3 regions of the Arthrobacter sp. zg-Y1219 genome follow, and region 3 is predicted to be linked to each of the others. Evidence: predicted binding sites of a transcription regulator. Region 3 holds the regulator's gene; each other region holds the start of a gene.

Region 1 (3,273 bases), on a different contig from region 3:
GCCGCCAGCCCTGTCCTGCTGCAGCTGGCCCCCAGCTGGTTCCAGCTGGCCCCCAGCTGGTTCCAGCGGGTTCCAGCTGCGAGCCCTTCCGAATCTCGATGAATCAGTTCGCCCTAGAAGGGCGGCGGGTCGTCTCCGTAGTCGTCCGGATCATCTGGAGCGCTCGGGCCATCTGGAGCGCTTGGTCCGCCGGGAGCACTTGGAGCGCTTGGTCCGCCGGCATCATTGGCCCGTGATGGACCAATGCCCGCCGCCTTGCCTCCGCCATTCGCCTGACCGCTATTCGCGGTGATGTCCGGGCGCAATTGGCCGCCGTCATCGCCGCAGCATTCCCGGGACAGGCTCAGTTGCGGTTCCGTCCGGTAACACCTGCCGCCCGGCGAGGTCCACTCAATCACCCCGGGACGAGGCTGCCTGGCCTTCCAAAACCCTTCGGATTTGAACATGTGATGCCGCCGGCACAAATGCTCTAAATTGTCATGATCAGTCGGCCCGCCCTGCGCCCAGGGCTTGGTGTGGTCAATCTCGGAAATTACCGCATTGGTCCGGCACCCCGGGAAGCGGCAGGTCCCGTCCCGCACCCGCAGGACCCGTTTCAATCCGTCGGGAACTTTTCGTCTTTTTCCGACCCGCAGGATCTCCTCGGTGTCCGGATCGCGTTCCACCGGGGTCCATTTCATGGCCTCGCGGGCCATCCGCCGGGCCGTTACGGGACTGATGGGCCCGTATCCGTTCAGTTCGGCCGGCTGGTCATCGGCTCCGAAGAGGGTTTCGGCGTTGATCATCACCAGAATCTCCGTCCGAGCCCTGGGACCATGGCCAATCCGACAGGACCCGGACCCGGACCCGGACCCCTTCCCTGAACCCTTGCCGGAACCGGAACCCTTACTGCGCCCTTTGTCCGTCTTGCTCTTCGCACCCGAACCAGTGCCGCCGCTGTCTCCGCTCCTCCGGCCGCTGCCGCCTTTGCTGCCTTTGCCACGGCCGCCACCACCGTTTCTGTTGCTGCACTCGTCCCCGCACTCATGGTCATGGCCGCCGAGCAAGTCCGTGAGGATATCCGTGCGCAACTGATCCACCGTGCGCGTGTCCCCGGCGGCCTGCTCACCCCGGGCCGCAACACTGAGCTGAGTAAAAATCGCTTGGGCTTTCTCGGCAGGCAGCAACGCCGAGAGCCAGGACATCCCGTCCGGCTCCGGACGCACCCACACCGTCCGCTGCTCAAACGCCGTCGCCTGCCGCTGCACGATGGTTTCCGGATAGTACTTCTCCCGCAGCCGGTGAGCCTTCACCCGGAACTGGGTTTTGGTCTGGCCCGCCGCCATCCCCAGCAGCTCCGCTTCGAATCCGGGCAGCTCGCCCGGCACCACGCCCACGCACTGCTCCACCAAGGTCTCGACGTGCCCGTAACTGATCTGCCCGGCCTCCAACGCCTTCAGTGTGGCCGTGTTTTTGGTGCAGAGATCACCGGCCTGACTCATCAACGCCTTTCCGGTACCGGTGGGAACTCCCAGAATGGTTGCGGCTTCCTCCGCGGCGAGGCTGAACGCCATTTCCGCGTCCCGCAACCCGGTAACGGATAGCGTCTCGTCCTCGTAGACGGTCTGCAGCCGGGACAGGACCCGAGCCTGCTGCGCCTGCGCCCACCGGATCAAATGATCCAATCGCAACAAGGCCCCACCGACTTCAGCCTCGGTCAGGGACTCCACGTTCTGCAGGGCCAGCAACCCGGTAAACCCGTCCCGGTAACCGGTGTCGGACGGCCCCGGGGAATGGACGGAATTATCAGAGGAGGCAGGGGCCTGAGGACCACCGGATCCTTGAACTTCAGCTCCGTCACTGACAGCTGGATCAGTTCCGACAACGCCCGGCTCGGCAAGGAAAACCGACAGGCTGGAGTTTGCAGCCTGTCCATGTCCAGTGCCGGGAGTCCCGGTCGAAGATCCGTTCTGATCCATGACTTCAGACTTTCACCCGGCACTGACATTTCCGGGTTCAAGAAGCGCCAAAACCACCCCAAAACAGGCCAAAACAGGCCCTTTTTAGACTCTCAAATACCCCACTTTTGCGGGCAACTACTTGCTGCGAAGAGTGGATACCCGCTCGTGCAGGGGCAACTCATACATCCCAGACAAACCGGGCAGAACGGATGCCTCACCGACGTGCTTCCCCGACGGCGCCCACCGAACAGTGCCACCGAAGAGGTCCATCAGAACAGCATGGAGGAGTCGTCGAAGGAGGGATCGAATCAGCCCGCCCGGGGAGCCTTGAGCACCCCTCGGCACGCCTCCCCCGACGTGCGCTGCGGCGTGGCAGACATCCGGAAATACGTGCAACATATTCGCCCTAATTATCGGCGGACAACGGTGGTACGTTCGAAATTCGACAGACATAACTCCCTCTGGAGGAATCATGACTGATCATGTAGCGCCCGTCAGCGATTGCGCCGTCCACAGCTGCGATTTCAACCACGACGGCTGCACCGCTTACGCCATCACAGTCGGCGGCACCCCCGACCACGCGAGCTGCTCCACCTTTATCGACACGGCTGAAACCGGAGGCCTGCCCAAGGTTCTTGCATCGGTCGGAGCCTGCCTGCGGAGCGAGTGCCGGCATAACGACCACCTCATGTGCAATGCCCACGATGTCAAAGTCGGCCCCGGTTCCGAGCTGGCGGACTGCCTAACCTACCAGCCCCGCTAGGCACAATGTGTGATCCAAGCCTCAAAAACCCTGTAGCGTTGGAGGCGATTAACCGCCTCAAAGGAGAACAATGCCAGGCTTGGATACCGCTTTGACACCGCTTCGCTTCCTCGAACGCGCGGCGCAGGTCCACCCGACAAAGACAGCGGTAATAGACGGCAATCGCCGCCTGACCTACCGGGAGTTTGCGGAAGCAGTAACCCGCACCGCGCACGCCCTGCTGGCCTCAGGCCTCCAGCCGGGAGGCCGGGCCGCGTTCCTCGGCACGAACTCCGCCGAGCTGCTGATAGCCCACTACGCCGTGCCCCTGGCCGGAGGTGTCCTCGTTCCGCTGAACACCCGGTTGTCTCCGCCCGAGGTCGCCTATATCTGCAACCATTCCGGCGCCACTTTGCTGTTCGGGGATCCGGACCTGCTGCTCGGCCTGGGCTCGCCCGAACTGAACACGGTCGAGGAGATCTTTTCCGTCCCCCTCCAGGACGGCGCCGCCGACACGGTGGAGGGCACGACGTCGTACGCTGATTTCCTCGCCCGCGGCACCGACAGCCCGCTCCCCTGGGAAGTCGCGGA
Region 2 (3,273 bases), on a different contig from region 3:
AGAACGAGAAGCCGGTGGTCTGTTCCGGATTGGTTTGGGCCATGATGTTTAAGAACACAGAGTGGTTCCGTTTCTGTTGGAGAAGAGTGTGCAGATGTCACTGGAACGGCCGGCACCGGCGTCGGCACTGCCGTCGAGTTGTTCTCGCAGCCGGGCACACAGCCCGGCCAATGAATGACCAGTCTAAAGGTAAACGTGTACGGGAGCGCATAAGTTGCGGCACACGCTGTACTTTTCCGGTATTCTCCCCGATCATTTTGGCTCGCCGGGTCCCCGGGACTCAAGCCGGCCGGGAGGCTACCCGGCATCCGACTCCGGAGAGGTGTTGGTTCCCGGTCCCGAGAACATGTTCTCGGGCAGCCCGGCGGCAACGTTGTCCGGCATCTGGAGGCCCAAATGTTCCCAAGCGGCGCGGGTGGCAACCCGGCCGCGCGGGGTCCGGCCCAGCAGGCCTTCGCGCACCAGATACGGCTCCGCGACGGTCTCCACGGTTTCCGGTTCCTCGCCGACGGCGATGGCCAGGGTGGACAGGCCCACCGGTCCCCCGTTGAACTTCGTGATGAGCGCCCGCAGCACTGAGCGGTCGAGCCGGTCCAAGCCGCGGGCGTCCACCTCATACATGTCCAGGGCGGCGCCGGCAGTCCGCGCGTCGATCTGGTCCACGCCGTGCACCAGCGCCCAGTCCCGCACCCGGCGCAGCAGCCGGTTGGCGATGCGCGGCGTACCCCGGGAGCGGCCGGCAACTTCAGCGAACCCGGCGGAATTGACCTTCATGTCCATCAGCATTGCCGAGCGGCGCAGCACCAGCTCCAGCTCCGTCGTGGAGTAGAACTCAAGGTGTCCGGTGAAGCCGAAGCGGTCCCGCAGCGGACCGGGCAGCAGGCCGGCCCGCGTGGTGGCGCCCACCAGGGTAAACGGCGGCAGGTCCAGCGGAATGGCCGTGGCGCCGGCGCCCTTGCCCACGATGATGTCCACCCGGAAATCTTCCATGGCCATGTAGAGCATTTCCTCGGCCGGCCGCGACATCCGGTGGATCTCGTCGAGGAACAGCACCTCCCCCTCGGTGAGGGAGGACAGGATGGCGGCCAGGTCACCGGCGTGCTGGATGGCCGGGCCGGACGAAATGCGCAGCGGCGCGTTCATTTCGGCAGCGATAATCATCGACAGGGTGGTCTTGCCCAGCCCGGGAGGCCCGGACAGCAGCACGTGGTCGGCGCTGCGGCCCCGCAGCCGGGAGGCTTCCAGGACGAGGGAGAGCTGCTCGCGCACGCGTTTCTGGCCGACGAAATCGTCGAGGTTCTTCGGCCGCAGGGCCGCCTCGATCGCCTTGTCGTCCGGGTCACCGGTGGGGGCAACGATACCGTCCCCGGGAAGGGCTGACACCTCAGCTCACCTGCTGGCGCGGTGCGCGGGCACGGGCGCCGTCGGTGCCCAGGCGGCGGAGGGTCAGCTTCAGGATTTCGCCCACGTTGCCGGCGGCGGCGACGTCCGGCGCTTCGGCGACGGCGGCGTCGATGGCCGCTGTGGCGTCCTTCTCCGTCCAGCCCAGTCCGGTCATGGCGGCCAGGACCTGGTCCTGCCAGCGTGCTGTTGCCGGAGCGTCCGCAGTGCCCAGCGGCACCAGCTTGTCGGCCAGTTCCAGCACGATCCGGCGGGCGCCCTTGGGTCCGATGCCGGAAACCTTGCTGAAGGCCTTGTCATCACCGGAGGACGCGGCCACGCGGATTGCTTCCGGGGTGTGGACGGCCAGGACGGCCAGCGCAATGCGCGGGCCGACGCCGCTGACGCTCAGCAGCGTTTCGAAGACTTCCCGCTGGTCGGCGTCGGTGAAGCCGAACAGCGTCATGGAGTCCTCGCGGACAATCATGGCGGTCTGCACCAGTGCTTCACGGCCCACGTGCAGGGAGCTCAGCGTCTGCGGCGTGGCCTGAACCAGCATTCCGAGGCCATTAACGTCGATCACTGCCGAGTGCAGGCCAACGTGCGTTACGGTCCCGCGCAGGGATGCGATCATGACAAAACTCCAGGGGCTGTGTAGAACATATCTACGAATACCCTACTGCGTGCCGGCAGCATTCCCCGGTTCCGGCACGCTGCCGCAGGAGTATCAGCCACGCCGGGCCGGTCAACACAGGGGCCGGTCAACACAGAGCCGGTCAGCGCCGGGCGCGGGCTTCGGCTTCAGCCCAGAGCCGTTGGGCCGGCGTCAGCCCGGCGGTGGGCGGCCGTACCGCCGCCCGCGCCCCGGAGGCCGATCCCGCCGTCGTCTGCCCCGGTCCGGCAACACCGCGCCGCCAAGCGTGCGTGATGGCCAGCGCGAGGGCGTCGGCGGCGTCGGCGGGTTTGGGCGGCGCGTCGAGGCGCAGGATCTTGGTGACCATTTTGCCCACCGCGTCCTTGTTCGCCCCGCCGGACCCGGTGACCGCGGCTTTCACCTCGGTGGGCGTGTGCAGGGCCACCGGAATGCCGCGCCGCGCCGCGGCGGCGATGACGACGCCGGAGGCCTGCGCGGTGCCCATGACGGTGCTGACGTTGAGCTGGCTGAACACCCGTTCCACGGCCAGGACATCGGGCTTGTGGGTGTCCAGCCACAGGTCAATGGCCTCGGCAATCACCAGCAGCCGCGCGTCCAGGGCAGTTCCCGCCTCGGTGCCGACCACTCCCACCGCCACCAGGGTGGCACGGCGGTTGCGTTCGACGTCGACCACGCCCAGGCCGCACCGGGTCAGGCCCGGATCAACACCGAGGACGCGCAGGCTCACCCGGCGCTCAGTCGTCTTCGAGCTGAGCGAAGACCTCGGCGGGGATGTCGGCGTTGGAGTACACGTTCTGGACGTCGTCCAGGTCCTCGACGGCGTCCACGAGCTTCAGGAACTTCCGGGCGTTGTCGGCATCCAGTTCCACGTGCATGGAGGGCAGGAACTCGGCTTCGTCGGTGTCGTACTCGATGCCGGCTTCCTCGAGGGCGGCGACGACGCCGCGCAGGTCGGCAGCTTCCGAGATGATCTCGAAGTTCTCGCCGGATTCCTTGACCTCGTCAGCGCCGGCGTCGAGCACTGCCATCAGGAGGTCGTCCTCGGTGAGGTCCTTCTTCGGCAGGGTGACAACGCCCTTGCGGGTGAACATGTAGGCCACCGACCCGGGGTCGCCCATGTTGCCGCCGTTGCGGGTGACAGCCAGGCGCACCTCGGAGGCGGCGCGGTTCTTGTTGTCGGTGAGGCACTCAATGAGCAGGGCGGTGCCCTGCGGGCCGTAGCCCTCGTACATGATGGT
Region 3 (3,273 bases):
GGATGAGACCGCTCCCGCCACCCTGAACGTGGCCCCGCTGTCGGTCGCCGGCCGGCTGCGTGAAGGGCTGTTCGACGGCCACACCGTGGTCCTGACCTCGGCGACCCTTGCCATCGGATCCGAATTTGGCCCTGTGGCCGGCGCTCTGGGGCTCCTGGGGCCTGGCGCGCCGTCGTGGACGGGGACCGACGTCGGCAGTCCTTTCGACTATCCGCGGCAGGGCGTGCTGTACGTGGCGAAGGACCTGCCCAAGCCCGAGCGGGGCACCTCGGAGGCGCAGCTGGATGAAATCGAGGCGCTTCTGAAGGCCTCGAACGGCGGAGCACTGGGACTGTTCTCCTCGCGCCGGGCGGCCGAGGAGGCCGCCGACGCGATGCGCACCCGGGTGGATTTCCCGATCCTGTGCCAGGGGGAGTCCTCGATGTCCTCGCTCGTCAAGCAGTTCTCCGAGGAACCCGACACCTGCCTGTTTGGCACCATGTCGCTGTGGCAGGGCGTTGACGTGCCGGGCGCCGCCTGCAGGCTGGTGCTGATTGACCGCATACCGTTCCCGCGTCCGGATGACCCGCTGATGACCGCGCGCACCCGCGCAGTGGCCAAGGCCGGCGGCAACGGCTTCATGTCAGTTGCCGCGACCCACGCGGCCGTCCGGCTGGCGCAGGGTGCCGGCCGTCTGATCCGTGCCGCGGGGGACCGCGGTGTGGTGGCCATCCTGGACTCCCGCTTGGCCACGGCCCGCTACGGCAGCTTCCTGAAGGCAGCCCTGCCGCCGTTCTGGTCCACGACTGACCGCTCTGTGGTGCTCTCGGTTCTGGGGCGGCTCGCCGAGCAGTCGGCGGCGGCGGAGAAGGCCCCTGCGCGGAAGTAGCGCCGGCACCACTGAACGGGCGGCACCACCGAACGGAAAGGGCGGTCGGAGATAACTCCAACCGCCCTTTCCGCGTTACTCCACCCGTTATCCGCTCCAGCCCTCGCGGGAGACCACCCGTGGAATCCCGCCGCGGGGACCGCTGCTGTGTGCGGGGCCCGCTAGAGCGAGCGCATCACCGAGACAACCTTGCCCATGATGACTGCATGGTCGCCCACGATGGGCTCATAGCGCGTGTTCTGCGGCAGCAGCCAGGTGTGGCCGTTGCGCTGCCGGAAGGTCTTGACCGTGGCTTCGTCATCCAGCAGGGCGGCAACGATGTCGCCGTTCTCAGCCGTGGGCTGCCGGCGGACAACCACCCAGTCACCGTCGCAAATCGCGGCGTCGACCATGGAGTCGCCCGAGACCCTGAGCATGAACAGGTCTCCGTGACCCACCAGCTGGCGGGGCAGCGGCATGATGTCCTCGACAACCTGTTCAGCGAGGATCGGACCGCCGGCGGCGATGCGGCCCACCAGCGGCACCATGGCCGTGTCAACGGAGGTCGACAGCTCGGTGACCGTGGCCATTCCGGCAGCCGAGCCTGCTTTGTCGCCGGCGCCGTCTTCGCCGGTGCGGGAGCCGGCGGCTGCCGGCGCAGACTCGGCCGGGGAACCGGCTGAGTCCTCGCCCGGAGCGACGGCCTTTCCGTCCCGCAGCATTAGCGGAATCAGGATTTCCATGGCGCGGGGGCGCTTGGGGTCGCGGCGGATGTAGCCGAGCTTCTCCAGCTGCATGAGCTGATGGGTCACGCTGGAAAGGCTTGCCAGCCCCACGGTGTCTCCGATTTCCCGCATGGTGGGCGGGTAACCGTTGGTGCTGACGGAACGCTGGATCATCTCCAGAACGGTCTTCTGCCGCGGAGTCAGACCTTTCGCACGCGCACGGGAGCCGGTTGCCGCTGGCTGGTTGGTGCTGTCTTCGGAAGCAGTCCTGCGGGCCACGTGGGGTTCCCTTCGGGGTCAGCTGGTCCGGTCGGTGCCGGAGCTGGTCGGGTGAATGTCGGGGCTGGAACGCTGTGCAAGCCGTGCCGGCGGTTATGTCAGAGGCAGCTGATTCAGTGGTCCTGTACGAACCGCTGCGGAGCCCGCGCTCCGGCTTCGGTCCGGACGGAACCGGATGAACCTCTTCCTCATGCTCAACGCTAGGCGAGCGGAGCAACGTTTTCAAACATTTGTTCGAGCGAGTCTCGACTTTGTTAGTAGATAGGTGCTAGAAATGAGTTCACAAGAATCGAACATACTTTCGATGATGGCAGCGCGCCGGAGTCCAAAGATGTCAGATAGCTTCCAATCGTTCGAATATGGCTTCGGTTATTTCCTGCGGCCATCGAACCGGAAAGGTGCTGAAATGCCCGCCCAGATACACCTGTCAAACCCCATCTCACGTTTCATCTCCGCCCCGGCCCGACCTCAGCTGACGGCCGCCCGGGCCTCAGCGCCGAGGCCCGTTGCCGGGTCCACCAATCCGGCCGCTGTGCCGGTGCCCGCCGAGCGGCGGCAGCTGCGGCTGACGCGCCGCGGCCGGCTGGTGTTTATCGGCCTTCCCCTGATGCTGACCGCGGCTGCCGCACTCACGGTCCTGGGATTCTTCACGGCTCCCGCCATGGCCTCCTCGGGCGGGGCGCCCGACGTTACGCAGACCGTGCAGGTGAGCGTCGGTGCCGGTGATTCTTTGTGGGCCTTGGCCGAGGAATTTGCTCCCGACCGCGATCCCCGCGATGTGGTCGCGGAGATCATGGAGCTGAACAACCTTTCCGATGACCGGGTTCCGGTCGGCGTGCAGCTGTTCATTCCCACCCAGCGCTGAGGCGCCACGGCGCTGCACAAACACAAACGGTGCAATCGCAAGTTGATGTGCCGGCGGCGCGGCGCAATGACACACGGCGCTATCCCAAGCGGCGCAATCACACACGGCGCCATTACAAACAGCGCAACTCGGGGCGTAACAACCCGCCTGCCCGGCCGGAGGGATTCTTCCCGCCCCGCCTTCGAGTCTTAAGCTGTACAGGTGACTGAACAGCTGGAAAGACTGAACCGACTTCCCCTGCGCGAGGATCTCCGAGGATTGACACCCTACGGTGCGCCGCAGCTGGATGTGCCCATCCTGCTCAATGTCAACGAGAACACCCACGGGTTGCCCGACCAGGTGCGGAAGGCGATCGTAGCTTCCGTTGAGCGGGCGGTGGCCGGACTGAACCGTTATCCGGACCGGGAATTCACTGAACTTCGCGAGCGGCTTGCCGGCTATCTCGGCCACGGACTGAGCCCGGAGAACATCTGGGCCGGCAACGGCTCCAACGAGGTCCTGCAACAGATCCTCCAGGCCTTCGGCGGCCCGGGCCGGACCGCCTTGAGCTTCCCGCC

What was found. Region 3 encodes LexA, which represses DNA repair genes until DNA is damaged. Its sites were predicted from a motif close to TCGAACANNTGTTCGA; they were not measured.
Region 1: QNO00_RS16465 (HNH endonuclease signature motif containing protein) is a predicted target of LexA. The motif match lies at 1,937-1,952, and genes of this name have one in related genera.
Region 2: ruvA (Holliday junction branch migration protein RuvA) is a predicted target of LexA. The motif match lies at 2,036-2,051, and genes of this name have one in related genera.

Annotation. Positions count from the first base shown of each region.
Region 1 covers NZ_JASKLY010000022.1:22,613-25,885, forward strand. The annotation lists gene QNO00_RS16465 (HNH endonuclease signature motif containing protein) at 114-1,664, opposite strand; gene QNO00_RS16470 (DUF1540 domain-containing protein) at 2,413-2,703, shown strand; gene QNO00_RS16475 (AMP-binding protein) at 2,774-3,273, shown strand, end outside.
Region 2 covers NZ_JASKLY010000003.1:267,272-270,544, forward strand. The annotation lists gene yajC (preprotein translocase subunit YajC) at 1-58, opposite strand, end outside; gene ruvB (Holliday junction branch migration DNA helicase RuvB) at 298-1,359, opposite strand; gene ruvA (Holliday junction branch migration protein RuvA) at 1,385-2,014, opposite strand; gene ruvC (crossover junction endodeoxyribonuclease RuvC) at 2,157-2,762, opposite strand; gene QNO00_RS02415 (YebC/PmpR family DNA-binding transcriptional regulator) at 2,770-3,273, opposite strand, start outside.
Region 3 covers NZ_JASKLY010000012.1:407,143-410,415, forward strand. The annotation lists gene QNO00_RS08910 (ATP-dependent DNA helicase) at 1-868, shown strand, start outside; gene lexA (transcriptional repressor LexA) at 1,030-1,851, opposite strand; gene QNO00_RS08920 (LysM peptidoglycan-binding domain-containing protein) at 2,258-2,716, shown strand; gene QNO00_RS08925 (histidinol-phosphate transaminase) at 2,918-3,273, shown strand, end outside.